4 regions of the Streptomyces xingningensis genome follow, and region 3 is predicted to be linked to each of the others. Evidence: riboswitches for the same ligand, from Rfam matches in the RefSeq annotation. Region 3 holds a riboswitch; each other region holds the start of a gene.
The links. Region 3 has a riboswitch for cyclic di-AMP ahead of ABCR83_RS06715 (transglycosylase family protein). Riboswitches for the same ligand answer to the same signal wherever they lie in the genome.
Positions count from the first base shown of each region.

Region 1 (7,063 bases), on a different contig from region 3:
GGACGGGACGCCACCTGGTGCCGCTTCTATGAGCACGCGTTCCTGCTGGCGGGCGGCGGCGAGGTCAGTCTCTGGGAGCTGGAGCACAACATGACCGCCGATGGGCGGCTGGTCTGCGAGGTCTATCTCGACGAGGCCGACGCCGAGGTCGCGGCGGACCGGCACGCCCGGGCGCTGGGCGTCGAGTTATAGCCGGGTGTCGGGTCACGGGGGAGCTTCAGGGGAAGTGACACAGGTCACCGGGCGAGCGGGTCGGCGGGGGTTACGGGGGGCCGCCGAACCGTGTTACGGTCGTGCAAGTTGCAGTTGTGGTACCCATGAACTCGTGTGCGCCTCGGTTATGTAGCCGAAGGCGCATTTTTGTTTTTAGCCGGTCTGTTCCGGTATGGGGCCCATCCCATTAAGGAGATATAGACATGGCTACTGGCACCGTTAAGTGGTTCAACTCGGAAAAGGGCTTCGGCTTCATCGAGCAGGACGGCGGCGGCCCCGACGTCTTCGCCCACTACTCGAACATCGCCTCCAACGGCTTCCGTGAGCTGCTCGAGGGCCAGAAGGTTTCCTTCGATGTCACCCAGGGCCAGAAGGGCCTGCAGGCGGAGAACATCGTCGGTATCTGACGAACCTCGCGGCCTCGCGGCCGCACCGGCAATGGGGCGCGCACCTGAGGTGCGTGCCCCATTGCTGCCCCCGCACTGCGCGCCCAGGCTCACCCGGATCGTCGGAGCCTCCCCATCGGGCGTGCCACCCCTTGAGGGAAGGTCCCCGAATGACTCGCTCCACCCGTCCCACCCGTCCCACCCGCTCCCGTGGCGCCCAGCCGTCGGGCCGCCGTCCCGCACCCGTCCAGGGTGAGTTCGAGACGCCCGTCGCCACCACCCCTGCCCTTCCGCCGACCGACTCCTTCGCCGCGCTGGACATGCCGGACGCCCTGCTGGCCACCCTGACCCGGGAGGGCGTCACCGAGCCCTTCCCGATCCAGGCCGCGACCCTGCCCAACTCGCTGGCCGGCCGGGACGTCCTCGGCCGCGGCCGCACCGGCTCCGGCAAGACCCTGGCCTTCGGCCTGGCGCTGCTCGCCCGCACCGCGGGCCGCCGCGCGGAGCCCCGGCGGCCGCTCGCGCTGGTCCTGGTCCCCACCCGGGAGCTGGCCCAGCAGGTCACCGACTCGCTCACCCCGTACGCGACCGGGGTGCGGCTGCGCATGACCACCGTGGTCGGCGGCATGTCCATCGGCCGCCAGGCCAACGCGCTCGCCCGGGGCGCGGAGGTGCTGGTCGCCACGCCCGGCCGGCTCGCCGACCTCATCCAGCGCGGCGACTGCGCGCTCGGCGACGTGGCGATCACCGTCCTCGACGAGGCCGACCAGATGGCCGACATGGGCTTCCTGCCGCAGGTCACCCGGCTGCTGGACCAGGTCGCCCCGAAGGGCCAGCGGATGCTGTTCTCGGCGACCCTGGACCGCAACGTCGACCGCCTGGTGCGCCGCTTCCTCACCGACCCGGTGACCCACTCGGTGGACGCGTCCGTCGGCGCGGTCGCCACCATGGACCACCACCTGATCCATGTCATGGACGACAGCTCCAAGCGGGCCGCGGTGACCCGGATCGCGGCCCGCGAGGGACGCGTGATCATGTTCGTCGACACCAAGCGCGGCGCGGACCGGCTGGCCAAGCGGCTGCTGTCGGAGGGCGTCCGGGCCGCCGCACTGCACGGCGGCAAGAGCCAGCCGCAGCGCAACCGCACCCTGGAGCAGTTCCGCACCGATCAGGTCACCGCACTCATCGCGACCAATGTCGCGGCGCGCGGGATCCATATCGACGGCCTCGACCTGGTGGTCAACATCGACCCGCCGGTGGACCACAAGGACTACCTGCACCGTGGTGGCCGCACCGCCCGCGCGGGCGAGTCCGGCACGGTCGTCACGCTCGTACTCCCCGAGCAGCGGCGGGAGATGACCCGGATGATGGCCACGGCGAAGATCACCCCCAATGTCGCCCGGGTCAAGCCGGAGGACGCGGAGCTCGCCCGCATCACGGGCGCGCGCGAGCCGAGCGGGGTGCCGGTGGTCATCGCCCCGCCCGCGCCCCGCCCCGCCCCGGCGGCCACCCGCACCCGGACGTCCGCCAACGGCCCGTCGCGCGGCCGGGGTTCGAGCGGCAGGCGCCCCCGGCCCCGTCGGCGGTCCGCGGCCCCCAGCCCGTCCGCCGACTAGGAGTGTCCGGATGGGCCGGCACCGGCCCATCGGGACACCCCCGGGGCCACCGTCCTGCGCCTGGCCAACCGAGGCCATCCGCCACCCCTGTTGCTCCACCCGGACGGCTCCGCCGGCGAGGCGCGGCCGTGCTCGCCCGCGCCGCCGCTCGGCCTGGGGGAGTTGGGGGAGCGGCCGGACCAGGTGGAGGAATGAGACTTCCCGCCGGGGACCACCCTGCTCCTCTGCGCCGACGGGGTCACCGAGGCCCGGGACGCCCGGGGTGTCTTCTACCAGCCCCAGGAACGGCTGGGCGGGCGGCAGTTCAAGAGTCCGGACACGCTCCTCGACCGCCTGACGGCGGACGTCGCCCTCATGCGGGCGGTCGGACGGCGGATGACATGGCCGTGTTGGCGATCCGGCGCGGCGACGGTCCGCACTTGATCAAAAGGTAGCCGGGGCCGAAAAGCGGCCGGCGAGCACCTGATGGGCAATCAAGCGGAATCGTTCCAAGGACTTGCCAAGTGGCCGATGGATTCACGCTTTCGGCTTGGAATCCACCCTGCCTGTCTATTAACGTTCGATAACGTAGTGCGGTCGTCAACCGTCGCAAGAGACGGCACCGCATTGCCGTCGCCGAATCCCGCCACACGACACGCAAGGGAACCGGGGAACCACCAACCCTGGGGTGCATCGGGCCGTCCGGCCCGTAGGAGACCTTCCTGCTCCGAACCCGTCAGCTAACCCGGTAGGCGAGAAGGAAGGAAAGGAGAGCGCCTCCGTGGCGTCCAACAGGTCTATCTCCGTTGACAGTTCACCTGACAGTTCATCTGATGCGCCCTACCGGGGTGAGCCGTGGGGTGAGGGCGACCCCGAGGCGGACGCCGAGGGGCCCTCGGTTCGCGGCAGGCACCGGGTTCCCAAGCAGCGCGGCGGCTCGATGGCCCGCAGCGGCGCGGTGCTCGGCGTCGGGATGATCGCGGCGGTCGGCGCGGGCGGCCTGGCGAGTGCCCAGGAACGCCCGGCGGCGGCGATATCCGTGCCGGACCCGACCGGAGAGTCCCCTTCCGACGACGCCGACGACGCGGCCGCCCCCGCCGAGGAGGCCGTCCAGGACGCTCAGGATGCCCGGGACGCCGGGGAGGCGCTGCGCGCCCGCATCCTCCAACAGGCCGAGTTCCAGCGGACATCCGCCCTGGACGCCACCGATGCCGCCGACGCCGCCGGGCACCGGGCGCAGGAGCGGGCGGCGGCGGACGCCCGGCGGATGGCGGCCGCCGCGCAGACCGCGGCACAGCAGGCCGCCACGCAGCAGGCCGCCCACCCGGCCAAGCCGAAGCCCCACCACCCGCACCCCACCACCCAGCCCAAGCAGCACGCGACGCATTCGACACACTCGACGCACTCGACGCACTCGACAAAGAGTTCGAGCAAGCAGCATCACCACGGCAGGTACACCCTCCCCGTCGCCTCCTACACCCTCACCGCCGGCTTCGGCCAGTCGGGACACCGCTGGGTGCACCGCCACACCGGCGAGGACTTCGCCGCCCCGACCGGCACCCCGGTCCGGGCCGTGGGCGGCGGCCGGGTCACCCACGCCGGGTGGGCGGGCGCCTATGGCTACCGCATAGTGCTGCGCCTGGACGACGGCACCGAACTGTGGTTCTGCCACCTGTCGTCGATGGTCGTCACCTCCGGCAAGGTCGCCGCCGGCACCGTCATCGGCCGCGTCGGGGCCACCGGCAATGTCACGGGCCCGCACCTGCACCTGGAGGTCCGACCGGGTGGCGGCCACCCGATCGATCCACTGCCCTGGCTGCGAGCGCGGGGGCTCCGCCCGTAGTACGCGGGAGGGCGGGGGCTCGCGGCGCCAACCGCGCGCCGCGCCCTCCGCCCGCACCCCCATTCCGGAAATTTGCCGCGAATGTTCCGAGCGCGATCGGGAACTCAGACAATGTGACGACCGCGACCATCAGCACCTCCGTGCCCGCGCGCCTGGACCGGCTGCCGTGGTCACGCTGGCATTGGACCGTGGTGATCGGGCTCGGCACGGTCTGGATCCTGGACGGCCTGGAAGTCACGGTGGTCGGCAACATCGCCGGCCGCCTCTCCGAGCGGGGCAGCGGTCTGGTCATCACCGGCGCCCAGGTCACCGGCCTGGCGGCGGCGCTCTATGTCGCGGGCGCCTGCACGGGCGCCCTCTTCTTCGGCAGGCTGACCGACCGCTTCGGCCGCAAGCGGCTCTTCATGGTCACCCTCGCCGTCTATCTGAGTGCCACCGCGCTGACCGCGCTCTCGTTCTCCTCCTGGTGGTTCTTCGCCTTCCGCTTCCTCACCGGCTTCGGCATCGGCGGCGAGTACGCGGCCATCAACTCGGCCGTCGACGAGCTGATCCCGGCCCGCTACCGGGGCCGGGTCGACCTGATCATCAACGGCAGCTTCTGGATCGGCGCCATCGCGGGTTCGCTGCTGTCGATACTCCTGCTCGACACCGCCATCTTTCCGGAGAACCTCGGCTGGCGGCTGACCTTCGGGCTGGGCGTGATCCTCGGGCTGGTCATCCTGCTGGTGCGCCGCCAGGTGCCGGAGAGCCCGCGCTGGCTCTTCATCCACGGCCGGGACGAGGAGGCCGAAGAGCTGGTCGACCAGATCGAGGAGCGCATCGAGGCCGAGAAGGGCACCGCCCTGCCGCCCGCCCAGGGCAGGATCACCATCCGCCAGCGCAAGAGCACCGGCTTCCGCGACATCGCCCGTACCGTCTTCACCGACTACCGGCGGCGGGCGGTCCTGGGGCTCGCCCTCTTCATCGGCCAGGCGTTCCTCTACAACGCGATCACCTTTGGCTTCGGGGAGATCCTGCACAAGTTCTACGGTGTCTCGACCTCCCACACCGGCTACTTCTTCGCGGTCATAGCGGTGGGCAACTTCCTCGGCCCCCTCTTTCTCGGAAAGTTGTTCGACACGGTGGGCCGGCGCATCATGATCTCCTCGACCTTCCTGCTGTCGGGCGTCCTGCTGTTTGTGACCGCCGGGCTCTTCGGCGGGCACCATCTGAACGCCACCACCCTGACCGCCTGCTGGGCCGTGGTCCTCTTCTTCGCCTCGGCCGGCGCGAGCAGCGCGTACCTCACGGTCTCCGAGGTGTTCCCCACCGAGACCCGGGCCATGGCCATTGCCTTCTTCTACGCCATCGGCACGGCGGCGGGCGGGATCAGCGGTCCGCTGCTCTTCTCCGACCTGACCAGCAGCGGCGTCGTCGGCGACACGGTCCTGGCCTTCCAGATCGGCGCCACCCTGATGTGCCTGGCCGGAGTGGTCGCCGCCTTCCTGGCCGTCCGGGCCGAGGGCCGCTCCCTGGAGGACATCGCCGCACCACTGTCCGTCCACCCGGACCCACTGCCCGCCCCGGCCCCGATCCCGCCCTCCAGCCCGTCCGGTGTGTGAGGGCGGCGCGACGCCGATATCGACTGGCGGCTCCGGCGTACGCGATCAACCATGGGAGCCATGACCGACAAGTACCGCAAGATCGGCGCCCTGTCCGTCCACCCGCTCGCCCTCGGCGGCAATGTCTTCGGCTGGACCGCCGACGAACCGCAGTCCTTCGCCGTCCTCGACGCCTATGCGGAAGCCGGCGGCAACTTCATAGACACCGCGGACGTCTACGCCGCCTGGGTCCCCGGCAATTCCGGCGGCGAGTCCGAGACCGTCATCGGCAACTGGTGCGCGGCCCGCGGCAATCGCGCCGAGGTCGTCATCGCCACCAAGGTCGGAGCGGGCTTCCCGGAGAAGCGCGGCCTGTCCGCCCAGGCCATCCGAACCGGGCTCGAGGACTCCCTGCGCCGCCTGCGCACCGACTACATCGACCTCTACTACACCCACTACGACGACCCGTCGGTGCCGGTCGAGGAGTACATCGCCACCCTCGACACCCTGGTGAAGGAGGGCAAGGTCCGCGAGATCGGCGCCTCCAATGTCCCGGCCGAACGCCTCGCCCGGGCCCTGGAGTTCTCCGACTCCGCGGGCCTCGCCAAGTACGTCGCCATCCAGCCCCACTACAACCTGGTGTCCCGCGACACCTATGAGGGCGAGCTCGCCGCCGTCGCCGCCCGGCACGGCCTCGCCGCCGTCCCGTACTGGGCCCTGGCCTCGGGCTTCCTCACCGGCAAGTACCGCCCGGGCACGGCCGTGGACAGCGCCCGCGCCGAGGGCGCGGGCAAATACCTGGAGACGGACCGCGGCCGCCGGGTGCTGCAGGCGCTCGACGAGGTGGCCGCCGCACACTCCGCGGAGCTCGCCACCGTCGCCCTGGCCTGGCTCGCCGCACAGCCCACGGTGGCCACCCCGCTCGCCAGCGCGCGCACGGTGGAACAGCTGCCGCCGCTGCTCGCGGTGGCCGGCCTCGAGCTGACCGGCGCCGAACTGACGCGCCTCACCGAGGCGTCGGAGTAACGACCGGGTCGTACGCGGACCGATGGGTACGTCCGTCCGCGTACGCACCCACCGGCACGGGTCAGGCCTTGCGCTCCACGGCCCACGAGGCGAGCGCGACCGTACCGGCCACGGCGAACACCGACGGCCAGGGGCCCAGCTTCTTGGCCAACGGGTGCGACCCGGCGAACGCCGCCACATACAGCCCGGTCAGCGCCGCCGCCCTCCCGGTCCCCGCCTTCGCCGCCCACTGCCGCGCCGCCACCGTCCCGGCGGCCGCCAGCGCCACCCCGCCCAGCGGCCGCCTCTTGGTCCACCGCGCCACGCCATATCCGCCGACGAGCCCGCCGGCGGCCACCATGGATGCCGGAATCTCCGTCACTTTCGCCATTGCAGCAACCTCCGCATCAAGAGACACGCTGTCTCCGAGGCTACTGAGGC
Region 1 is NZ_JBDJPF010000027.1:33,354-40,416, forward strand. Features, by position in the region: gene ABCR83_RS16210 (DUF6227 family protein) at 1-192, shown strand, start outside; gene ABCR83_RS16215 (cold-shock protein) at 417-620, shown strand; gene ABCR83_RS16220 (DEAD/DEAH box helicase) at 770-2,215, shown strand; partial or broken gene ABCR83_RS16225 (SpoIIE family protein phosphatase) at 2,306-2,638, shown strand; cyclic di-AMP (ydaO/yuaA leader) riboswitch at 2,819-2,964, shown strand; gene ABCR83_RS16230 (M23 family metallopeptidase) at 2,976-4,037, shown strand; gene ABCR83_RS16235 (MFS transporter) at 4,151-5,638, shown strand; gene ABCR83_RS16240 (aldo/keto reductase) at 5,699-6,643, shown strand; gene ABCR83_RS16245 (hypothetical protein) at 6,705-7,013, opposite strand.
Region 1: it holds a riboswitch for cyclic di-AMP, as region 3 does, so the genes downstream of both, ABCR83_RS16230 (M23 family metallopeptidase) here and ABCR83_RS06715 (transglycosylase family protein) in region 3, are expected to answer to the same signal.

Region 2 (7,063 bases), on a different contig from region 3:
CCCACGGAGGCGAGTGCGGCCAGCCCGTGCTCCAGCCGGACGCGCGCCGCCTGCTGGCCGAGCGCGGCGAACTCGGCGCAGCCGCGGGCCAGTACGGTGTTCGTCCACCGGCGCGGCAGGGAGCCGCCGGGCACGCCCTGGTGGGTGTATCCGTGCAGCGCAAGTTCATGGCCGCGCCGCTGTGCGTCGTGGGCCCAGTCCACCAGTGCCGGATCGTCGGGCAGGCCCGGGCCGCGCCAGGCGCCCGGCACCAGCAGCAAGGTCGCGGGCACGCCCCTGGCGTCCAGATCGTTCACCCAGCATCGGCTCTGCTCCAGGCTCCAGGACGCGATGTCGTGGACGGAGACCACCAACGCACCGTCGCTGTCGCTGTCGTTGTCACCGCGCACCGGGGAGTTCCTTCCCTACGTGAATGATGCAGAGGTTTTGAAATGATCAATGGGGGGAGTTGTTGATGTGACAACAGAGGCTGGTGATGCGGAAGTTCGGGAGGTGCTGTCTCACGTGCGGCGCACGGTGCCCTCGCCAGGAGCCATCCGGTTGTCCCTGCGGGCCCGTTGCGCGCGGGCCGCCGTACCACAGCTCGTCCGAAGGCAAGGAAACCCATGAACCCAGTATCACCGGATGTGCCCGCCCGGCACCCGCACGCTCCGTCCGAGCCCTTTGTCCAGTTCGGGACCGGTCTGCTGACGGCCGCGCTTGAGCGGCTGCCGGGGAAATCGGTCGCCGAGTTCACCGAGTCCTGGCGCGATCTGCCCGCCGATGCCCACCTGGGCGCCTCCAGGCCCTACCGCTTCCGCCGGTACAGCAGATTCCGGATCCTGGCCGACCGGTTGGAACTGCTGCCGCATGCCGCCTTCTTCCAGGAGGAGACGGTGAACGCGGTGCACGGCGGCGTGGACCGCATGTTCGCCCCGCTGCGCGGATCCATCGCGTCCTCGGCCGCGCTGCACACGGTCGTCCGCACCCTGCGAGACCGGCTCCCCGGTCCGCGCGCGGGCATCGACTCCTGTGGCATCCACCAGATCCGGGTCATCGCCACCCCGGATGCCGAGGGCCATCCCGCCCCCGAGGGCATCCACCGGGACGGCCACTGCTATGTGGCCCAGGTGCTGATCGGACGGGAGGGCGTGGAGGGGGCCGAGTCGAGCCTCTACGACCTCGAGCGCAACCCGGTGCACAAGGCGCTGCTCACCGGGCAGTGGGAGACGATCGTCCTGGACGACCGGCGGGTGCTGCACGGCGTCACCCCGATCCGGCCCGCGTCGGGGGTCCGGGAGGGCATACGCGACATGATGCTCATCGACTACTTCCCCTACTTCCCCGGCGGGTGACCATCCGGGGTGCCCGCGCGGCCCCTTCGCGGGGGCACCCCGGATCGGGCCTGCTACTGGCGCACGGTCCAGTGGTCGTCCGCCCCGGCCTGGATGAACTTCAGCTCGGGGCAGAGGAAGGCGCCGCCGTCGGGGTTGGTCTCGGTCCACGGCGAGTCGGACGGGCTCGCGGGCTTCCAGGCACCGCCGTGGCGGAGCCGGATGGCGCTGCTGTCGAAGACGGTGTTGCGCGCCTCGGTGCAGTAGTAGCCGACGCCGGTGGCGGGGTCGGGGCTGGCATAGATCTCGAACATGTCCCAGCCGTGGTTCAGACCGCTCTGGTCGGTGCCGGACTGGCGGTAGAGCAGGTCCCAGGCGGCGGTGCGGTGGTTGTACAGATACCCGGACCAGGTGTTGGCGGCCGCGTCGTCACGCACCAGCTGCACGGTGTAGGCGTACGGTCCGCCGCTGCCCGCGGTGTACTTGGCCAGGAAGTCCGAGTCGATCGCCAGGATCTTGGCGGGCCCGCCGGGGGAGCCGCACCAGTCCCAGGCCCAGATCTCGTCGCCGCTGTTCCAGTAGGAGGTGACGATCTCCATGCAGGAGTTCTGGGCCTTGGTGGTGGGCGCGTAGGTGAAGTTCTCCGCGTCGGTGACCCGGTAGCCGGGGTCGACGGTGTGGGTGGCCATGATGCCGTCGTGAGTGCCCGGCTGGGGGAAGACTCCCCACCAGTTGTGGGTGATATTGGCGGATATGTCCAAGTGGCCCGCCTGGGCCTCGCGTTGGGAGCGCCGGCTCTCCTCGAAGGCGCGGACCGCCCGTTCGCGAGCGGGGGAGCGGCCCGGCTCGCGGGCTCCGGTCACGATGCCGGTGTGCGGGGCATCGGGGTCGGGGGTGCGGACGACGGGCGGGCCGGCGGGGTGGCCCGCGGCAGGGCCGGGGTGTGCGGTGGCGGGGGCGATCCCCAGGGCGGCGAGTGCGCAGAGCAGCAGGGCGACCAAGGGGGTCCGATGTCTGTTCATCTGGCTCCTCCGGGACCGAACGGTGGGTACGGCGGGGGGTGGGAGCACGGGGTCGGACGCCTGATGGTCCATGGCGAGCCCGAACCCCAAGCAGGGGCAATGTCCATGACAATTACCTCCGCGTCAAGGGGCTCAGCGGTCCCAGGTGACCCGGGGCTCAGGATGCCGTCACTCGCCGCCGAATGACTCTGCTTTCACGGGAGTTGACTGAGCGCGCTCCCGACACGTGGTCTACGGTGTGCCCCAGTGGCGCGCTGATCACAAGTGCGCAGGGTGGGTCATCATGGTGTCCATGGGTGTCATTGGCCTGCCGGAAAACCGAAAAAAGGAGAAAATCCATGGCAGACCGAACCTCTGACGGGGATGCGATACCCCCGGCGCGTCGCCGCCGGGGCATCGGGGTACCCGCCCGTGCCGGACTGCTGGCCGTGGCCGGGGTGTTGGTGCTGGCGGGCTGCAACGGAGCGAAGGACTCCTCGGACTCGGCCGACGCGGCGGAGACGGCCGCGAGTGCACCGGCGGAGTCCGACGGCCATGCCGCCCCCCTGGCCTCCGGCGGCAAATCGCCCAAGCCCGGGCACACTTCACCGAAGCCGGGGCATGCCACCCCGACGCGCGGCGGGAGCTCGCCGTCCGCCGGACCCTCGTCGGCGCCGCCCACCACCACCGCCTCCGGCGGTCGCTGGCAGCCCCGGCCGGGAACTCCCTGGCAGTGGCAGCTCGACGGGAAGGTCGACACCTCCGTGGATGTCCCCGTCTATGACATCGACGGCTTCGAGAACGATGCGAAGGTCGTCGACCAGCTGCACGGCAAGAAGCGGAAGGCCATTTGCTACATCAATGTGGGCGCCTATGAGGACTTCCGCCCCGACCATGGCTCCTTCCCCCGGGAGTTGCTGGGGGCGGACGTCGAGGGATGGAAGGGGGAGAAGTGGCTGGACATCCGCCGCATCGACGCCCTGCGTCCGATCATGGCGAAGCGCTTTGACATGTGCAAAAAGAAGGGATTCGATGCGATTGAGCCGGATCTGACCGAAGGGTTCCGCAACAAGACGGATTTCCCGCTCACCGGCGAGCACCAGCTCGCCTACAACCGGATGGTCGCGAGCCTGGCGCATGAGCGAGGACTCGCCATCGGGCTCAAGAACGACCTGGATCAGATTCCGCAGCTGGTGAAGGACTTCGACTTTGAAGTCAACGAGCAGTGCGCGCAGTACGAGGAGTGCGACAAGCTCACCCCCTTTGTGCGGGCGAACAAGGCCGTATTCCATGTCGAATACGACCTGTCACCAGGGGAGTTCTGTGACATGGCCAAGAATCTTCACCTCAGTTCGATGCAGAAGAAGCTCGGTCTGAACGCCTGGCGCCGTCCCTGCTGAACCCCGTCGGCGGGGGCGGGAAACCGCCCCCGCCCAACGTGAAGAACCTCACAGACTGCCATTTCCGCTCTGGATTTTGCCGGTTGATGGTGCAGGATCATGCACCGAACAACAGCACCCGTCACCGAGGCGGGGCGATCCGGGCGGACGCCGAATCCTGCCGCCGCTCCGGATGCGGAACTGATTCGTTGGATCGGCAGGAGCGGGAGACCCAGGCACGACGAACCACGATGGCGGTGGTTCTAGGGGTGAAGCCACAGCGGTGGCCGGGCAACTTCGCCAGTCCGAACCCGACAGGTCATCTTTCGCAGGCGGATGACGAAGGGCTATTGGCATGTCTTCTGCGTTGCCTCGAATACCCGCGCTCATCTCCCGGGCCGGAACCGCATCGGCCCTCACCGCCGCCACCGTCGCGGCATCCGTTCTCCTGCCGGGCATGGCCGCCGATGCGCAGGCGGCGACCCCCGGGTCCAAGGCCGTGAAGGTGGCGGCGTCCAAGCAGGGCTCCCCGTACCAGTGGGGTGCCACCGGCCCCAACCGCTTCGACTGCTCGGGCCTGACGCTCTATTCCTTCAAGAAGGCCGGCAAGCGGCTGCCGCGGGTGGCCGCCGACCAGTACAACGCCACCCGGCATCTGTCCCGGGGCTCCCGCAGCGTCGGCGACCTGGTGTTCTTCCACTCCGGCAGCTACGTCTACCACGTGGGCATCTACGCCGGGGGTGGCAAGATCTGGCACGCCCCGGGCACCGGCAAGAAGGTCCGGCTGGAGAAGATCTGGACCAACAACGTCTGGTACGGGCGGGTCCGCTGACCCAAGCCGCTTCCCCGGCCATCGGGGGCGGCCTCCTCCCCACGGGAGGAGGCCGCCCCCGAAGTGCCGGTCAGGCGGCGTCCAGGTAGACCCACTTCCCGTCTTCCCGCACAAAACGGCTGAGCTCGTGCTGCGCGTCCGACTTTCCGTGCGCACGGAAATGGGCCCGGAATTCGACGGTGCCCTCGTGGTGGAACGGCGTGCCGTCCCCGGTGGCGAGGATGTCGAGCCCGGTCCACCGCATCCCGGGATCGAAGTCCAGGCCGGGCGGCCGGGTGCTGGAATGCCAGGTGCGGAGCAGATACGCGGCATCGTGGACGACAAAGGCGCTGTAACGCGAGCGCATCAGACGCTCGGCGGTGGCCGCCTGCCGCTGCCCGCTGTGCAGACTGCCGCAGCATTCCGCATAGTCGGCGTCGAGCCCGCAGGGGCAGGGTGAGGTGGGACCGATGGTGCTGTTCTTGGACACCTGATGATTGTGCCCAAGACGCCCGCAGAACCGTGCACCGGGCCTTCCGGATGGCGTACGAACCGGATATCGGATCCCATGTCATACGACGTCATACGACAGGGCCTCGCCTGTTTCCCGAGTTCTTCAAGTTCTTCAAGTTGCCGTTGTTTCCCGTGAGTTGACTCGACTAGGGTCACTCCGGTGCGCAGTCGTGTGATTCCCTCCATGTTCCTGGCCGTCCTGGTGCTGACGGCATGCGAAGTTCGGTCCGAGGCCGAAAGCGATTCGGAGCCGAGAGCGTCGAGTCCGTCCAAGCCCACCCACAAGCGGGCGGAGACCCGTGGTGACGGGGCCGAGCTGCTCCGCAGAGCGGGCGAGAAGCTCAGCGTCCAGAACCCTGCCTTCTCCCCGGACGGCAAAACCTTCCTCTTCACCGAATTCCAGGGGGGTTACAACAAGGACGCCGCCGCGCTGCGCGTCCTGCCCTTCGACGCCGATGCGGCGGACCGGAAACCGGACACCCTGCTCGACAAGGCCGACACGGCCGCGGTGAACCTGCCGGGCAGCAGCTGGCACCCGTCCCGCGGGGTGACCTTCGCCTGGGACCGGGAGGTCCATGACGAGGTGTGGACCCTGAAACCGGGCGGGCAGCCGGTCCGGGTGACCCAGCACCAGGGCAAGTCCGGCTATCTGGAGCCCAGTTTCTCGCCGGACGGGGAGTGGATCTCCTTCCAGGAGAGCGTGGAGCGCGAAGACGGCGACAAAACCGCCTACGGCTCCATCTGGAAGATCAGGCGGGACGGTTCCGGGCAGACCCGGCTGCTGGACGGGCCCGGCACCCACACCGACAACCGTCAGCCCAACTGGTCGCCCAGCGAAGACAAGCTGGTCTTCCAGCGCAAGGAAGAGGACAACGGCACCTGGTCGCTCTTCATCATGAACGCGGACGGCAGCGGGATGCGGCGGCTCGTCGCCGGGGCGGGCGAGCACACCGATGCCAGCTGGTCGCCCGACGGAAAGTCCGTGGTCTTCTCCTCCACCGTCGGCGGGCTCAAACTGCCGCAGATCTTTGTGATACCCGCAGCGGGCGGGAGCCCGGTCCAGGTCACCAAGAACGACAAGTCCTATGACGGCGCCCCCAGTTGGTCACCCGACGGCAAATGGATCGCCTTTGAGTCACACGACGGGGAAGAAGACCGGCCGACCTCGCTCTGGCGGATCCCCGTACCGCAGAGGTGAACGGATCCCGAGTTGCCGGATGTGCCGTGGTGGGTAGCATTTTTCGGATAGTGGGCCAATGCGAGACCCGCCACCGGCCCGGCCTAGAGAATCGTCAAGGTCGTCACCCCGGTCGCGCCGGTGAGGCCGCCCGCCAGGCACTGCAGCAGGCTCGGCTGGGGAACCGGGACGACCTGGAGCAGCTTTCGGCCGCGGAAGCGGCCGTGGGTGACGGTGCCGGTGGCCGGGGTGACCACCTGGCCGGCCACGGCCGTACTGCTGCCGCTGATGTCGGCGGTGCTGGAGTCGCCGGTGTTCCAGACATAGGTTCGGTCGGCCCGGAACCCTTCGAGAGGATTGTTGCAGCCCGTGAAGAGCGTGAACTCCTCGTGGTAGCCGCCGCTGCGCACCGCACCGTCGCCCCCGGCACAGGAGCCGAAGCGCCCGTCGACCGTGACGTGGATGGGCCGCGGCTGGAGGACGACTCCCGGGCGGTAGCCGACCGACTCGGTCCCCTGGCACTGCAACAGCTCGGAGCCCCGGGACTGGGCGGACGCCGGCACCACCGGCGCGGCGGCGCCGAACACCACGGCGGCCGCCAGGGCAACCACGCGCAGCCGCCTGCCATCCGCCGTCGCGGCGGATCTCTTCAAACCGAACACCATGGGACATTCCATGCCCCGCCCATGCGACCCGGAGACAGGCGCTCCGGAGCGCCGATGGGCGCCATGACCCGGGGAACCGCGCACAACCCGGCGCGTACGCTTCCCCTATCGCACGGCCCGTCCCGCGCGTAGCCTCATGCCACCCCTTGGCCGTCCTGCCGGGCCCTGCGCCGGAGCGAGCTGGAGAGAGGTGACTCCACCCAC
Region 2 is NZ_JBDJPF010000013.1:72,764-79,826, reverse strand. Features, by position in the region: gene ABCR83_RS09845 (DUF2334 domain-containing protein) at 1-389, opposite strand, end outside; gene ABCR83_RS09840 (2OG-Fe dioxygenase family protein) at 606-1,334, shown strand; gene ABCR83_RS09835 (carbohydrate-binding protein) at 1,388-2,335, opposite strand; gene ABCR83_RS09830 (endo alpha-1,4 polygalactosaminidase) at 2,674-3,714, shown strand; cyclic di-AMP (ydaO/yuaA leader) riboswitch at 3,891-4,043, shown strand; gene ABCR83_RS09825 (C40 family peptidase) at 4,049-4,525, shown strand; gene ABCR83_RS09820 (YchJ family protein) at 4,596-4,994, opposite strand; gene ABCR83_RS09815 (TolB family protein) at 5,178-6,215, shown strand; gene ABCR83_RS09810 (hypothetical protein) at 6,299-6,859, opposite strand.
Region 2: it holds a riboswitch for cyclic di-AMP, as region 3 does, so the genes downstream of both, ABCR83_RS09825 (C40 family peptidase) here and ABCR83_RS06715 (transglycosylase family protein) in region 3, are expected to answer to the same signal.

Region 3 (7,063 bases):
CGCTCTCCAGCAGTCGTCGTGGGGGCATCGGAAACGGACGGAGACGGAACGGAAGGGACGGACTCGGGAACCTACCGGTCCGCTACCCCTCGTCCCCACCCGGGCTCACACAGGGCCCCTTGCGCCACCACTCCGGCAGCATCGCGATCGCCTCGTCCCCCAGCGGGTTCACCCCGGGGCCCGCCGCCAGCGAGTGCCCGACCAGCACATGCAGGCACTTCACCCGGTCCGGCATCCCGCCGGCGCTGGGAAAGCCCTCCAGGACCTCGATCGCGTCCCGCCGCCGGATGTAGTCCTCGTGCGCCGCGCGGTAGGCGGCAGCGAGCTCCGGGTCACTCTGCAGCCGGGCGGTCATCTCCTTCATGACCCCCTCGGCCTCCAGCGTCCCGATCGCCGAGGACGCCCGGGGACACGTCAGGTAATAGAGCGTCGGAAACGGAGTGCCGTCCTCCAGCCGTGGCTGCGTCTCGACGACATCGGGGTTGCCGCACGGGCAGCGGTGCGCGATCGCGCGCAGGCCGCGCGGCGGGCGCCCCAGTTGGGCCTGGAACGCGACGACATCCGCGTCCGTCGGCTCGGTGGGCTCGGTCTTCGGAGGAGGGGTGTCCATGTGCTCGCTCGTGTTCGTCTTCTCGAATGGGCGGATCGGTGATCGGTGATACGACGTCAGTGGCGGCCGTCCGACACGTCCACACCGTCCCAGAGGTTGCTGTACCACGGCCGGTCGGCCGCGCCCTGGTCCTTCGGCCGCCGGGCGGCCCCGCTGCCGTCCACCACGGTGTAGCCGGTCTCGCCGGGGCGTACATAGTGCAGGTGCTCCCGCGCCAACTGCTCGATGTACGCCGGGTCCTCCAGCCGGGCCTTCTGCTCGCGCAGTCGCTTGACCTGCTCACGGGCGCGGTCGGTCTGCCGCCGCTGGTCGTCGATGTCCGAACGCTGGGTGACCCACTGCCGCATGGGATAGGCGAGGGCGACGATCAGCGAGCAGACGACCAGCGCCAGCAGCGCGGCACGCCCGGTCAGCCGGCTCCGGCGCGGCGGCCGGATGCGCCGACCCCCGGCCTTCGGCCCCTGTACGAGCACCGAGCCGAGTGCCTTGAGTCTGGTCGCGGTGGAGAACCGTTCCGCCGCCACATCGCCTCCCCTTGGGGTCCGGTTGCGGACGCGCAAAGTCGTCCTCGGCCACGGTACGGGACCGTGGCCGAGGACGTGGTGAGGCTTACGCCGGGTTTGTCAGCCCTTGAAGCACTTGCTGGTTCGCAGAGCGCTGCGCTTGTCTAGTTCGCAGAGCGAAACCGCGGAAAGGCGCTGCGACCGGCATACACCGCCGCGTCGTCGAGGATCTCCTCGATGCGCAGCAGCTGGTTGTACTTGGCGACGCGCTCGGAGCGGGCCGGGGCGCCGGTCTTGATCTGGCCGCAGTTGGTGGCAACGGCCAGGTCGGCGATGGTGACGTCCTCGGTCTCGCCGGAGCGGTGGGACATCATGCACTTGAAGCCGTTGCGCTGGGCCAGCTCGACGGCGTCGAGGGTCTCGGTGAGCGAACCGATCTGGTTGACCTTGACCAGCAGGGCGTTGGCGGCGCCCTCCTCGATGCCACGGCCGAGGCGCTCGGGGTTGGTGACGAACAGGTCGTCACCGACGAGCTGGACCTGGTCGCCGAGCTTCTCGGTGATGGTCTTCCAGCCGTCCCAGTCGTCCTCGAACAGCGGGTCCTCGATGGAGACCAGCGGGTACGCGGCGACGAGCTCCGCGTAGTACTCGGTCATCTCGGCGGCGGTGCGGCTCTTGCCCTCGAAGGTGTAGACGCCGTCCTTGTAGAACTCGGAGGCGGCGACGTCCAGCGCCAGCGCGATGTCCTGGCCGGGGGTGTAACCGGCCTCCTTGATGGCCTCGAGGATGAGGTCGAGGGCCTCGCGGTTGGAGCCGAGGTTCGGGGCGAAGCCGCCCTCGTCGCCGAGGCCGGTGGACAGGCCGCGGCCCTTCAGCACCTTCTTGAGGGTGTGGTAGACCTCGGTGCCCCAGCGCAGCGCCTCGGAGAAGGACTCCGCGCCGATCGGCGCGATCATGAACTCCTGAATGTCCACATTGGAATCGGCGTGCGAGCCGCCGTTGAGGATGTTCATCATCGGAACGGGCAGCAGGTGCGCGTTGGGGCCGCCGAGGTAGCGGAAGAGCGGCAGGTCCGAGGCCTCGGAGGCGGCGTGCGCGACGGCCAGGGAGACGCCCAGGATGGCGTTGGCGCCGAGCGAGCCCTTGTTCTCGGTGGCGTCCAGGTCGAACATCGCCTGGTCGATCAGGCGCTGCTCGGTGGCGTCATAGCCGACCAGCTCCGGACCGATCTGCTCGATGACGGCGAGCACGGCCTTCTCCACGCCCTTGCCCAGGTAACGGTTCGGGTCACCGTCACGGAGCTCGATGGCTTCGAAGGCGCCGGTCGAGGCACCGGACGGCACGGCGGCACGGCCGGTGGAGCCGTCGTCGAGGCCGACCTCGACCTCGACCGTGGGGTTGCCTCGCGAGTCGAGGATCTCGCGAGCTACGACGACGTCGATGGACGGCACGAGGGTCTCCTTCGTGGGTGTCTGGAGTTCTGCAGCACGAGCCTAACGGGCCCCGGAGGCTCCGCCCGCCGCCGGACCGCCGCCCAAACCGAAAAATGGCACAAACGCCGAGATCACGGGAGGAATGGTCAGCCGTTGTGTTCGCTGAGCGAAGAAGCGGGTGCGCTTCGCGCGCCCGCACCCTTCACAAACATCCCGCACCCTTCACAAACATGGCGGATCGCAAACATGGCGGAGCCCCGCTCCGATGCGGCTCGGGGGTAGACGCATCGGAGCGGGGCGATCCTGCTCACACGTGAGGGCAGGGGTCTCCCGGGTCAGCTGAGGTGCAGCTTCTGGCCCGGGTAGATGAGGTCGGCGTTGTCCACGATGTCCTTGTTGCGGTCGTAGAGCTTCTCCCAGCCGCCCTTGACCTTCTTGGCCTCGGCGATCTTGGCGAGGGTGTCGCCTTCCTTGACCTGGTACTCGCCGTCGCCCATCTTCACGGTCTTCGGGGCGGCGTGCTTGGGCGCGGCCTGGCGCGGGGCCGGGGTCTCGTCGTCGCCGTCGTCCGCCTTCGGGGCGGCGTGCTTCGGCGCGGACTGGCGCTCGCTGCGGTCGGCGTGGCTCTTGGTGGAGGTGCCGCGCTCGCTGGAGCCCGAGGACTTCTTCGAGGACGAACCGGAGGTGTCGACATCGGCGGCCGGGCCGCCGGAGGTCAGGCCGCCCTCACCGGCGCAGCCCCAGGCACCGGGACCCTGCGCGGCGAGGAGCTTCTCGGCGACGGCGATCTGCTGGCTCTTGGACGCCAGGTCGGCGCGCGGGGCGTAGCTGGTGCCGCCCATGGCCTCCCAGGAGGACTGCGAGAACTGCAGGCCACCGTAGTAGCCGTTACCGGTGTTGATGGACCAGTTGCCGCCGGACTCACACTGGGCGACCTTGTCCCAGGTGACCACGGAAGCGGCGTGGGCAGACGTGGCGGCCATCAGCGGGGCCGCGACAGCGGCACCGGTGACACCGGCCAGCGTGGCGATGCGGACGGCCTTGTTCGGACGACGATGCTTGCCCTTGGACATAAGTCGGTTTCCTCACCGGCGCCTACGAGGTGAGCTGTCGGGTTCGGACGTGAGTTGCCCGGCCGAGCGGCTTGCGCGTGCTCGGCTTCACCCCTAGCCGTCCCGGCTCGTCCGGTCGGCGATCCACGATCGCGACTGACGGTCCGTTACGGCGCCCTACCTTGGTTCCCCCGCTCCTGCCTACGGCGCTTGCGCGACGACTCCCTCGGTCGTTGGCAGGATTCGGCGTGACGACCGTGGTGCTCGCGGTGGCGAGCGGTGACGACGTTAAGCACAGGCGGCCGAGGTGTTCAAACCCTCCTTTTCAGCCACCGACTGACTTCACACCCCTCCGTAACCTGCTGTTTTCGCAGGTGGGAGGCGGTTAATCGAATTCCGGACGGTGCCATTTGAGCCGTTGTCAACGAGACCCATGTCTCACTTTCCACAGGAACGGACATTCGACTCAAACCGTCCCGCTACTTCTTCAGTTCGAGTTGCTGACCAGGGTGGATGAGGTCCGGATCGGATCCGACGGCCTTTTGGTTGTCTCGGTAGAGCTTGTGCCAGCCGCCCTCGACGGACTCCTCCTGTGCGATGGCTGACAGATTGTCACCGGGGCGCACGGTGTAGTCGCCCGCCTCCGGCGTGCCCGTACGGGCTTCCGTACCACCGCGCGAGGCGCGGTCCGCGCCCGAACGCGGCGGCTCGGCACGGTGCTTGCCCGTCCCCGCGCCCGCGCCCGCCCCGGCGCCCGGGTCCGACGGTGCGCTGCCGCCCGGGTCCGCGCCGGTGCCGCCGGGCGTGTGCCCCTGGGCCGGGGCGGGGTCCGCCGAGGGGGTACCGGCGGGCGGAGTCACCGGGTCCGCCGCCGGGGGCTTGCGGTGCTTGCCCTCGGGCTGGTCGCCCTGCTGTTCGGCGGGCTGCTGCGGCGTGGACTTGCCGGGCTTTGACGCACCGGAACCGGAGGCCCCATCGGGGTTCGGGGTCCCATCGGGGTTCGGGGTCCCGGAGGCGGACGAGGGGGGTGCGGGCGCCGGGTGTCCGGGCTCGGCCCGATGGGCCGGCGCCAGCTCGGGCGCCTGGGTCGAACCCGGATTCACCTCCGGCGTCGGCCCGTTCGCGGCCAGGCCGGAACCGATCGCGCAGCTGGGCCAGGCATACGGTCCGCGGGCCTGGAGGATCCGCTCGGCGACGGCGATCTGCTGGGCGCGACTGGCCATGTCGGGCTGCGGCGCATAGGACGTACCGCCGTTCGCCTCCCACATCTGACGCGTCATCTGCAACCCGCCGTAGAACCCGTCGCCGTTGTCGGCGCTCCACAGCCCGCCGCTCTCGCACTGGGCGACGCGGTCCCAGGTCGCGGCGTCGGCGGCGGTGGCGCCGGTGGCGGCGAACAACGGCATGGCGATGCCGGCACCCGTCACCCCCGCGGCGACCACAACGGCGGGTATCTGACGGGGCCGACGATGTCGGCCTGTCCCGGAACGCATCTGATGACCTCTCGTTGGCGGCTGATATGACCGTCGAACATAGCGACGGGCTCCGGGAGTCACAACCCGGTGTAGCCGGAGTCACGGGGCGATAAAGCCGAGTTGACGTACAGTCATCCGGTTCGTGGGGTGAACTCGACCGGCAGCGTGCGCAGCCCCCGCATGATGAGCCCGCCACGCCAACGCAGTTCCTCCGGCCGGACGGCCAACCGCAGGTCGGGGAGGCGGCGCAGCAGGGTCGCGAGTGCCGTCCGGCCCTCCAGCCGGGCGAGCGGAGCGCCCAGGCAGTAGTGGATTCCGTGCCCGTAGCCGAGGTGCTGATTGTCACGCCGGGCGAGGTCGAGGGTATCCGGTTCGGCGAACCGTTCGGGGTCGCGGTCGGCCGCGGCGAGGACGACGAGCACCGGGTCGCCCTCGGCGATGCGCTGCCCGCCGATCGTCAGGTCCTGGGTCGCGAACCGCCAGGTCGCCAGCTCCACCGGGCCGTCGTAGCGCAGCAGTTCCTCCACGCCGGTGGCGAGCAGGCTCTCGTCGCCCCGGTCGAGCGCGTGCTGCAGGAGCTCGCGCTGCCCGGAGTTGCGCAGCAGCGCATAGGTGCCGTTGCCGATGAGGTTCACGGTGGTCTCGAAGCCGGCGAAGAGCAGGATGAAGGCCATGGCCGCGGCCTCGTTCTCGGTCAGGTGCTCGCCGTGGTCGCTGGCCCGGATGAGACCGGAGATGAGGTCCTCGCCCCCTTCTCCCCCCAGGGACTCACGCTTGCGGTGGATGAGTTCGGCGAGGTAGGCGCGCATCTTCTTCACGGAACGTGCCACTCCGCCGCGCGGCCCGCCGCCGTGCCGGATCATCATCCCCGCCCAGTCGCGGAAGTCGTCCTGGTCCTCGGGCGGCACCCCGAGCAGATCGCAGATCGCAAGGATGGGCAGCGGAAAGGCGAACTCATGGATGAGGTCGGCTTCCCCGCGCTCCGCGAACGAGTCGATGAGCCGGTCGGTCAGTTCCTGCACCCGCGGGGCGAACTCGGCGACCCGGCCCGGGGTGAAGGCCTTTGACACCAGCCGTCGCAACCGGGTGTGGTCCGGTGGATCGATGTTGAGCAGATGGGCCGTCAGGTTGGCGCTGCGCTCGCCGGGGATGCCGACCTTGCCCTTGCCGTGGGCGGCCTCGGAGTGGTGCCCCGGGTTCTTCGACAACCGCTGGTCGGCCAGGGCCTGGCGGGCGTCGGCGTAGCGGGTGACCAGCCATGCCTCGACGCCACTGGGCAGCGCGGTGCGGTGGACGGGCGAGTGCTCGCGCAGCCAGGCGTACGCGGGATAGGGGTCGCTCGCGAATTCCCAGGTGAAGAGCGGCGGCATGGTGGGGGCGCCGCCGTCCGCGCCGCGGTCGGTGTGGTTGTCGTTCTTGTCTTGCACGCCTTGACGTTACCGGCGGCTCCCGGGGACGTCGGTGGAGGACCTCGGTGGAGGACCTCAGTGATGGCCGGCGCCGCCGCTGCCGAAGGAGCCGCTGCTGCCGGGGTTCCACTTCTTGCGTTCCTCCGAGGGCTCCTCGGGATGGCTGCCCGGGCTCTTCAGCTCGTGCGGCAGGAGCCGGTCGCTCTGTTTCTCCCTGGGCAGCTGGTCCGGTTCACGGTGCTCGGTGACATAGCCGATCGCGTCCTCGTCGTCGTTGTGCCCGGGGCCGTGGTCGGGGGACGTCGGCCCGTTCCCCTCCCTCGGCGTCCGCCAGGCGCCCATGCGCCGTTGCGGGGCGGAGGGGGGCGGGGGCTCCCTGTCGCGCCACCTGAGCCCGTAGACGACCGCGAGGATCAGCAGGGCTCCGACGAAAAGCCCGACGATAAAGGGTGCGATGCCACCGAGATAGGCGGGGAGGGCGAGGTCCGTGTGTTTCGTGAACATGGCTTCCGGGTACCCATCGGCCGCTCTGTCAAGACCGCAAATGGGCTGAATGGGTACCCAATTCCCATCAGGGGCAC
Region 3 is NZ_JBDJPF010000008.1:60,184-67,246, forward strand. Features, by position in the region: gene ABCR83_RS06700 (DUF501 domain-containing protein) at 83-610, opposite strand; gene ABCR83_RS06705 (FtsB family cell division protein) at 667-1,134, opposite strand; gene eno (phosphopyruvate hydratase) at 1,278-2,564, opposite strand; gene ABCR83_RS06715 (transglycosylase family protein) at 2,882-3,619, opposite strand; cyclic di-AMP (ydaO/yuaA leader) riboswitch at 3,624-3,817, opposite strand; gene ABCR83_RS06720 (transglycosylase family protein) at 4,078-5,091, opposite strand; gene ABCR83_RS06725 (cytochrome P450 family protein) at 5,205-6,443, opposite strand; gene ABCR83_RS06730 (DUF6479 family protein) at 6,558-6,986, opposite strand.

Region 4 (7,063 bases), on a different contig from region 3:
GGTCGGCGCCCACCACTTCGGGGTGGTCGTCCACCAGGCGGGACAGCCGCAGCAGCAACTCCTCCAGGGCCGGGGTGTCCACGGGCGCGGAGCCGCGCCAGCCGAACAGCAGCGGGGCCGTGCGGATCGACCGGACGAGCTCCGCGGCGTCCCGGTCGGTGGCCGGGACGAGGCAGTGGGCGGTGTCGCCGAGCAGCAGGGAGGGAGCCCCGGCCAGACCGAAGGAGAGCACGGCCCCGGCACCCGGGTCGATGGCGGCCCGCACCACCGTGTCGACACCGCGCGGGGCCATCGACTGCACCACCAGGCGGATCTCGGAGGGCTTGCCGAGCAGTTCGGTCAACTCGCGGTACGCCCGGGTGAGTTCCGCCTCGCCGCCCAGGTCGAGGCGGACCCCGCCCAGGTCGGCCCGGTGGCGCAGGTGCGGGGCGGTGGGTTTGAGCGCCACCGGGAACCCGAGCCGCCGCGCCGCGTCGACGGCGGCGCCGGGGGTGGGTGCGGGCAGCGCGGGCAGGACGGCGATGCCGTACCGGGCGAGGAGGCGCTGGGTGTCGGCGGCGGACAGGGTGACGGCCCGGGGCCCGGTGGCGCCGTGGGCGGTGAGCAGGACGTCGATGTCGGCGGCGGCGCCCGCCTCGTCGATGTCGTCGAATGCCGGGGAGGCCGGGGAGGCAGCCATCCGGCCGGACCGTTCCTCGGTCCGGCGGCGCCAGGCCGCATACCGCACGGCCTCGCCGAGGGCGCGCACCGCCCGTTCGGCGGCCGGGTAGGCGGGGATCCGGACGCCGGTGCCCGCACCGGGAGCGGCGAGCGCCTCGGCGAGGCCCGGGATCTCCAGGTGGACGACGCAGATGGGCTTGGCGGCCGGGGCGGTGGCGGCCGCTTCGCGCAGGGCGGCGGCAAGCCGGGCCGATGCCTGGCCGGCCCGGCCGTCGACCCGGGGGATGGCGGTGACGACGACGGCGTCACAGCCGTCGTCCGCCAGGGCCTCGGCGAGCGCCTGCCGGAAATCCGCCGGCTCGGCGGCCGTGGTCAGGTCGCGCGGCGGCAGCGGGCGCAGGCCGTCGGTGCGGCAGGCGTCATAGGTGAGCAGGTCGAGGGACTCGGAGTTGCCGAGGATGGCGATGCGCGGGCCGGCCGGCAGCGGCTGGGAGGCGAGCAGCAGCCCGGTGTCGATGAGCTCGGTGACGGTGCCGACGCGGCTGACACCCGCCTGCCGCAGCAGATCGGAGACGGTGGCGTCGGGGAGGCGGCTGGCGGGCACGGCGTGCCCGGCGGGGGCGGCGGCGCCGTGCCGGGCGCCCTTGACGACGACGACCGGTTTGCGGGCGGCGGTGCGCTTGGCGAGGCGGGTGAACTTGCGTGGGTTGCCGAGGGATTCCAGGTACATCAGGACGACGTCGGTGTCCGGGTCGTCGTGCCAGTACTGCAGGAAGTCGTTGCCGGAGACATCGGCGCGGTTGCCGGCCGAAACGAAGGTCGAGACCCCGGCCAGCCCGGCGGACCGGCGGTGCAGCTCGGAGAGCAGGGCGATGCCGATCGCGCCGGACTGGCTGAACAGCCCGAGCCGCCCGGCGGCGGGCGGCTCGGGTGCGAGCGAGGCGTTGAGGCGGATGCCGTCGGCGGTGTTGACCAGGCCGAAGGAGTTGGGGCCGATGACGCGCATGCCGTACGAACGGGCCCGGCGGACCAGCTCGCGCTGGCGCTCCCGCCCCCGCGGCCCGGCCTCGGCGTATCCGGCGGTCAGCACGAGCAGGCCCTGGACCCCGTGCTCGCCGCAGTCGGTGACGACCGACGGGACCTGCTCTGCGGGCACGGCGACGACGACCAGATCGATGGGGCCGGTGATGTCGCTCAGCGAGCGATGGGCGGGGACGCCCTCGGGCTCCAGCACCGAAGTGCCCTCCGGAAAGGCCCGGTTGACGGCATGGAGGCGCCCGGTGAAGCCGCCCGCGAGGAGGTTGCGCAGCACGGAGCGGCCCATGCCGCCGTCCCCCCGGCCGGTGCCGACGACGGCGACGGAGCCGGGGGTGATCAGGCGCCGGACGGAGCGGGCCTCGGCGCGCTGCTCGCGGGCGCGCTGGACGGCGAGCGACCGGTCGGTGGGTTCCAGGTCGAGCTCGAGGCGGACGACGCCGTCCTCGAAGCTGCGCTTCTGGGTGTAGCCGGCATCCGTGAACACCTTGATCATCTTGGTGTTGGCGGGCAGCACCTCGGCGGTGAAGCGTCCGATGCCCCGCTCGCGCGCGACGGCCGCGATGTGCTCGAGCAGCACGGAGGCGACGCCGCGGCCCTGATGGGCGTCCTGCACCAGAAAGGCGACCTCCGCCTGCACGGCCGCATCGGCGCGGGCCCCGGCGGGGAGGCGGTCATAGCGCACGGTCGCGATGAACTCACCGCCGACGACGGCGGCCAGGCCCACCCGGTCCACATAGTCGTGGTGGGTGAAGCGGTGCAGGTCACGGTCGGACAGCCGGGGGTGGGGCGCGAAGAAGCGGTAGTACTTGGACTCGTCCGAGACCTGTTCGTAGAAGTCGACCAGGCGCTGCACATCGTCGGGGGTGATGGGGCGGATCTGGGCGGTGCCACCGTCGCGCAGCACCACATCGGCTTCCCAGTGGGCCGGGTAGGCGTGCTCTGGCGGCGTCTGCATGAGGTCAGCGTACGGCCGGGGACCGACAGCACGGGGCGCTGCGCCGGAGCACCACGCACCCCGTGAGACACTGGTCTAGACAACCAATTCGACTTGAAGGGCAACACCATGGTTGAGCGCCGCGTAAACGTCGGCTGGGCCGAGGGGCTGCACGCCCGCCCGGCGTCGATCTTCGTCCGTGCGGCGACTGCTGCCGGCGTCCCCGTGACGATCGCCAAGGCCGACGGCAGCCCCGTCAACGCCGGGTCCATGCTGGCCGTGCTGGGCCTGGGCGCCCAGGGCGGCGAGGAGATCGTGCTGGCCAGCGAGGCGGACGGCGCCGAGGCTGCGCTCGACCGGCTGGCGAAGCTGGTCGCCGAGGGGCTCGAGGAGCTTCCGGAGACCGTCTGAGCCGACGGCCCGCAACGGGGCCGTGGCAGCCCCGGTCGGGGCCGCCGCGGCCCCGTTGTGCTGTTGTGCTGTTGCCGCGCACCATGCGCGCGGCTACCCGGCCGGGAACCGCCACAATTCCCGGCCGGTCTTTATCAAGGAATAGCGCCCGTTTGTTAAGAACGAGCGCTCGCCGTGTTTACAGGCCGTTTCCGGCCCTGCTCGCCGACTCCCCCGGCCGGCCGCCACAACCTGAATTCCCCGGGAAAACGCCCGGCGCGCGCGGCGGCGAGCGCCCGCGCCCGTTCCGCGTCCCTTCTGGCGATGGCGTCGACGAGGGCTCCGTGCGCCTCCCAGGTCTCCACCGGGCGCGCGGGCGGCTCGGCCGCGTACACCCAGGCGATCTTGCGCCGCAGCTGGGTGAGGAGCGCGGCGAGGCTGGGGCTGCCGCAGGCCTGGGCGAGCGTCTCGTCGAACCAGTCGCCGAGCGGGCACAGCTCGCCGGTCCGCCCGGTGCGGGCGCGCTCCCGGCCGAGCCTCACCAACCCCCGCAGAACCTTCAGGTGCGCCTCGGTGCGGCGCTGTGCGGCCCGGGCCGCGCCCAGCGGTTCGAGCAGGGCACGCACATCGAGCAGATCGGCCGCCTCCTGCCGGGTGGGTTCCGCGACACAGGCGCCCGCATGCCGACGGGTGACCACAAAGCCCTCGGACGCGAGGGTGCGCAGAGCCTCACGCACCGGCACCCGGGAGACGCCGTAGCGACGGGCCAGCAGGTCCTCGATGAGCCGGGCGCCGGGCGGGAAGGTCCCGGCGACGATGTCGTCACGGATCGCCGTGCACACGGCGTGCGCGGAAATCCCGCGGCCCTCGTGCACCGCTTCGCCAGCACCATTCACGAGCCGTCCCGCATGGACGAACCTCCGCTGCTCAGAGAACTCGGCCGACTCTATTGCAATCACGTGCGATTTCCGATGGCCCCGGAGATCCCAGGGATATTTTTGGCCATGCGCGAAGGCCCCGGCCAAGGGGCCGGGGCCTTCGCGAAGTGTGGCATGGGGCCTGGATGTCGACTAGATGTCGACGCCGTGCGCGCGCAGATAGGCGACCGGGTCGATGTCCGAGCCGTAGGTCGGAGCCGTACGCGCCTCGAAGTGCAGATGCGGGCCGGTGACATTGCCGGTGGCGCCCGAGAGGCCGATCTGCTCGCCGGGGGTCACCGTCTGGCCGACGGAGACGCCGATGGACGACAGATGGCCGTACTGGGTGTAGGTGCCGTCGGCCATCTTGATCACGATGTTGTTGCCGTAGGCGCCGCCCCAGCCGGCCTCGACCACGGTGCCCGCGCCCACCGCGTGCACGGAAGTGCCCGACTCGGCATGGAAGTCGACACCGGTGTGGCTGCCGGAGGACCACAGTCCGCTGGTCGCCTGGTAGGCGGTGGAGACATAGGAGCCGTCGATCGGCAGCACAAAGGTGTTGAGGCGCTTGCGCTCCTCCTCGCGGGCGGCACGCTCCTTGGCGGCGCGCTCGGCGTCCGCCTTCCGCTTGGCCTCGTCCGCGCGCTTCTTGAGCAGCGCCGCCTGCCTCTTGGCGGCCACCTCCGCCTGGTGCCTCGCCTCGGCCTGGTCGGCGGCCCCGCGCTGGGTGTCGGCCTGCGCACCGACGTTCTGGGCCACGTCGTCGGTGATGACAATGGCCTGGGTCAGGCCGGTGTCCTCGTGAAGCGGAGAGTCGTCGGAGGCCGCGAAGGCCGGAGCGGCGACGCCGACGGCCACACCCGTGGCGGTGAGGGTGGCTATGCCCGCTATGTTGGCGCTGACGCGCACGGCACGGCTCGGACGACGGTGTTTCCCGGTAGGACGGGTGAACGCCATAAGCGCGGCTGATCCTTTCCTTCCCTCTCGCCTACCGGGTTAGCTGACGGGTTCGGAGCAGGAAGGTCTCCTACGGAGCCCTCCGGAGAGGGGCCCGATTCACCCCAGGGAACAAGTGGTTCCCCGGCTCCCCTGGCTCGCGCCGTACGGGGACTCGGCGATGGCTGCCCGGGGCCGCGGGTGCGGCTCCGATCTGACGGACTGCCGCACAGAAGCTAATCGGCGTCAGATTCGAACGGCAAACGGAACCACGATTTAGTGACACACGCCACAGGGATGGCGTGCAACCGCCGTGCCCACATCGGGCATATGGGAGGCGCAGGAGCCTCCATGGCCCCTGCGCCTCCCTGTCCGTCCGGCCCTTGAGCCTCCGTCAGGCGGAGCTGACCGTCACCTCTCCGATCCCCAGCGCCTTGACGGGCTCCAGGATCTCGGAGGCGTCACCGACGAGCACCGTCACCAGACGGCCGGCCGGGAAGGCGCTGACGACGGCCGCGGTGGCCTCCACGGTGCCGGTCTCCGCGAGGCGTTCGTACAGCCGGGCCTGGAAGTCGTCCGGCAGGTGCTGCTCGACCTGGTCGGCGAGGGTGCCCGCGACGGCCGCCGCCGTCTCGTACTTCAGCGGGGCGACGCCGACGAGGTTCTGCACGGCGACATCGCGCTCGGCGTCCGTCAGGCCCTCGGCCGCGACGGTGCGCAGCACCGCCCACAGGTCCTCCAGCGCCGGGCCGGTGTTCGGGGTGTCCACCGATCCGCTGATGGCGAGCATCGCGGCACCCGTGGAATCGGGGGCGGAGCGCAGCACTTGGGCGTAGGCCCGCACGCCGTAGGTGTAGCCCTTCTCCTCGCGCAGCACCCGGTCCAGCCGGGAGGTGAGGGTGCCGCCCAGGCAGTAGGTGCCGAGCACCTGGGCGGGCCAGACCCGCTCGTGCCGGTCGGCGCCGATCCGGCCGATGAGCAGTTGGGTCTGCACTGCGCCGGGGCGGTCGACGATCAGGACCCGGCCGGTGTCGTCGGCGGTGACCGGTGGCACGGGCCGGGGCTCGGCGGTGGAGCCGGTCCAGGCGCCGAGCGAGTCGGCCAGGGCCTGGTCGAGGTCCACGCCCGTGAAGTCGCCGACGATGACGGCGGTCGCGGTGGCGGGGCGGACGTGCGCCTCGTAGAAGGCCCGCACGGAGGCGGCGTCGATGTGCTCGACGGTCTCCTCGGTGCCCTGGCGGGGGCGCGACATCCGCGAGTCGGCCGGGAAGAGCTCCGCGGACAGCGCCATGGCCGCCCGGCGGGCGGGGTTGGCCAGCTCGTGCGGGATCTCATCCAGGCGGTTGCGGACGAGGCGCTCGATCTCGTTGTCCGGGAAGGCGGGGGCGCGCAGGGCGTCGGCCAGCAGGCCGAGGGCCTTGGGCAGCCGGGAGGCCGGGACCTCCAGGGAGACCCGGACGCCGGGGTGGTCGGCGTGGGCGTCGAGGGTGGCGCCACAGCGCTCCAGCTCGGCGGTGAAGTCCTCGGCGCTGAGCTTGTCGGTGCCTTCGGAGAAGGCCCGCGCCATGATCGTGGCCACGCCGTCGAGCCCGGCGGGTTCGGCGTCCAGGGGGGCGTCCAGGATGACCTCGACGGCGACCACCTGCTGGCCGGGGCGGTGGCAGCGCAGCAGGGTGAGGCCGTTGGGCAGTTGTGCGCGCTCGGGGGCCGGGAAGGCCCAGGGGGTCGCGGCGCCCGGCTGTGGCCGGGGGTGGAACTCCATCGCTGGGCTGGTGGTGCCTGCGGCTACGGCGTCGCTCACTGGGCCGTCTCCTCTTCCTGTGCGTTCTCGGCGGCGGCGCCGGGGGCTTCGGCGGCGGTGTCCGCGCCGGAGGCCGGCTCGTAGACCAGCACGGCGCGGTTGTCGGGGTGCAGGCGGTCCTTGGCGACGGCCTGCACCTCCTCGAGGGTGATGTCCAGGATGCGCCGGACCGCGGTGAGGGCGAGCTGCGGGTCGCCGAACAGCACGGCGAACCGGCACAGTTCATCGGCCCGGCCGCTGACGGTGGCGAGCCGGTCCAGCCACTCGCGCTCCAGCTGGGCCTGGGCCCGCTCCATCTCCTGCGGGGTCGGGCCCTCCAGCGCGAAGCGGGCCAGCTCCTCGTCGACGGCCGCCTCGATGGCGGGCACCTCCACCCCGGCCGAGGCC
Region 4 is NZ_JBDJPF010000059.1:7,004-14,066, forward strand. Features, by position in the region: gene ABCR83_RS25625 (bifunctional acetate--CoA ligase family protein/GNAT family N-acetyltransferase) at 1-2,653, opposite strand, end outside; gene ABCR83_RS25630 (HPr family phosphocarrier protein) at 2,762-3,043, shown strand; gene ABCR83_RS25635 (GntR family transcriptional regulator) at 3,199-3,918, opposite strand; gene ABCR83_RS25640 (M23 family metallopeptidase) at 4,093-4,896, opposite strand; cyclic di-AMP (ydaO/yuaA leader) riboswitch at 4,910-5,066, opposite strand; gene ABCR83_RS25645 (M16 family metallopeptidase) at 5,270-6,637, opposite strand; gene ABCR83_RS25650 (M16 family metallopeptidase) at 6,673-7,063, opposite strand, start outside.
Region 4: it holds a riboswitch for cyclic di-AMP, as region 3 does, so the genes downstream of both, ABCR83_RS25640 (M23 family metallopeptidase) here and ABCR83_RS06715 (transglycosylase family protein) in region 3, are expected to answer to the same signal.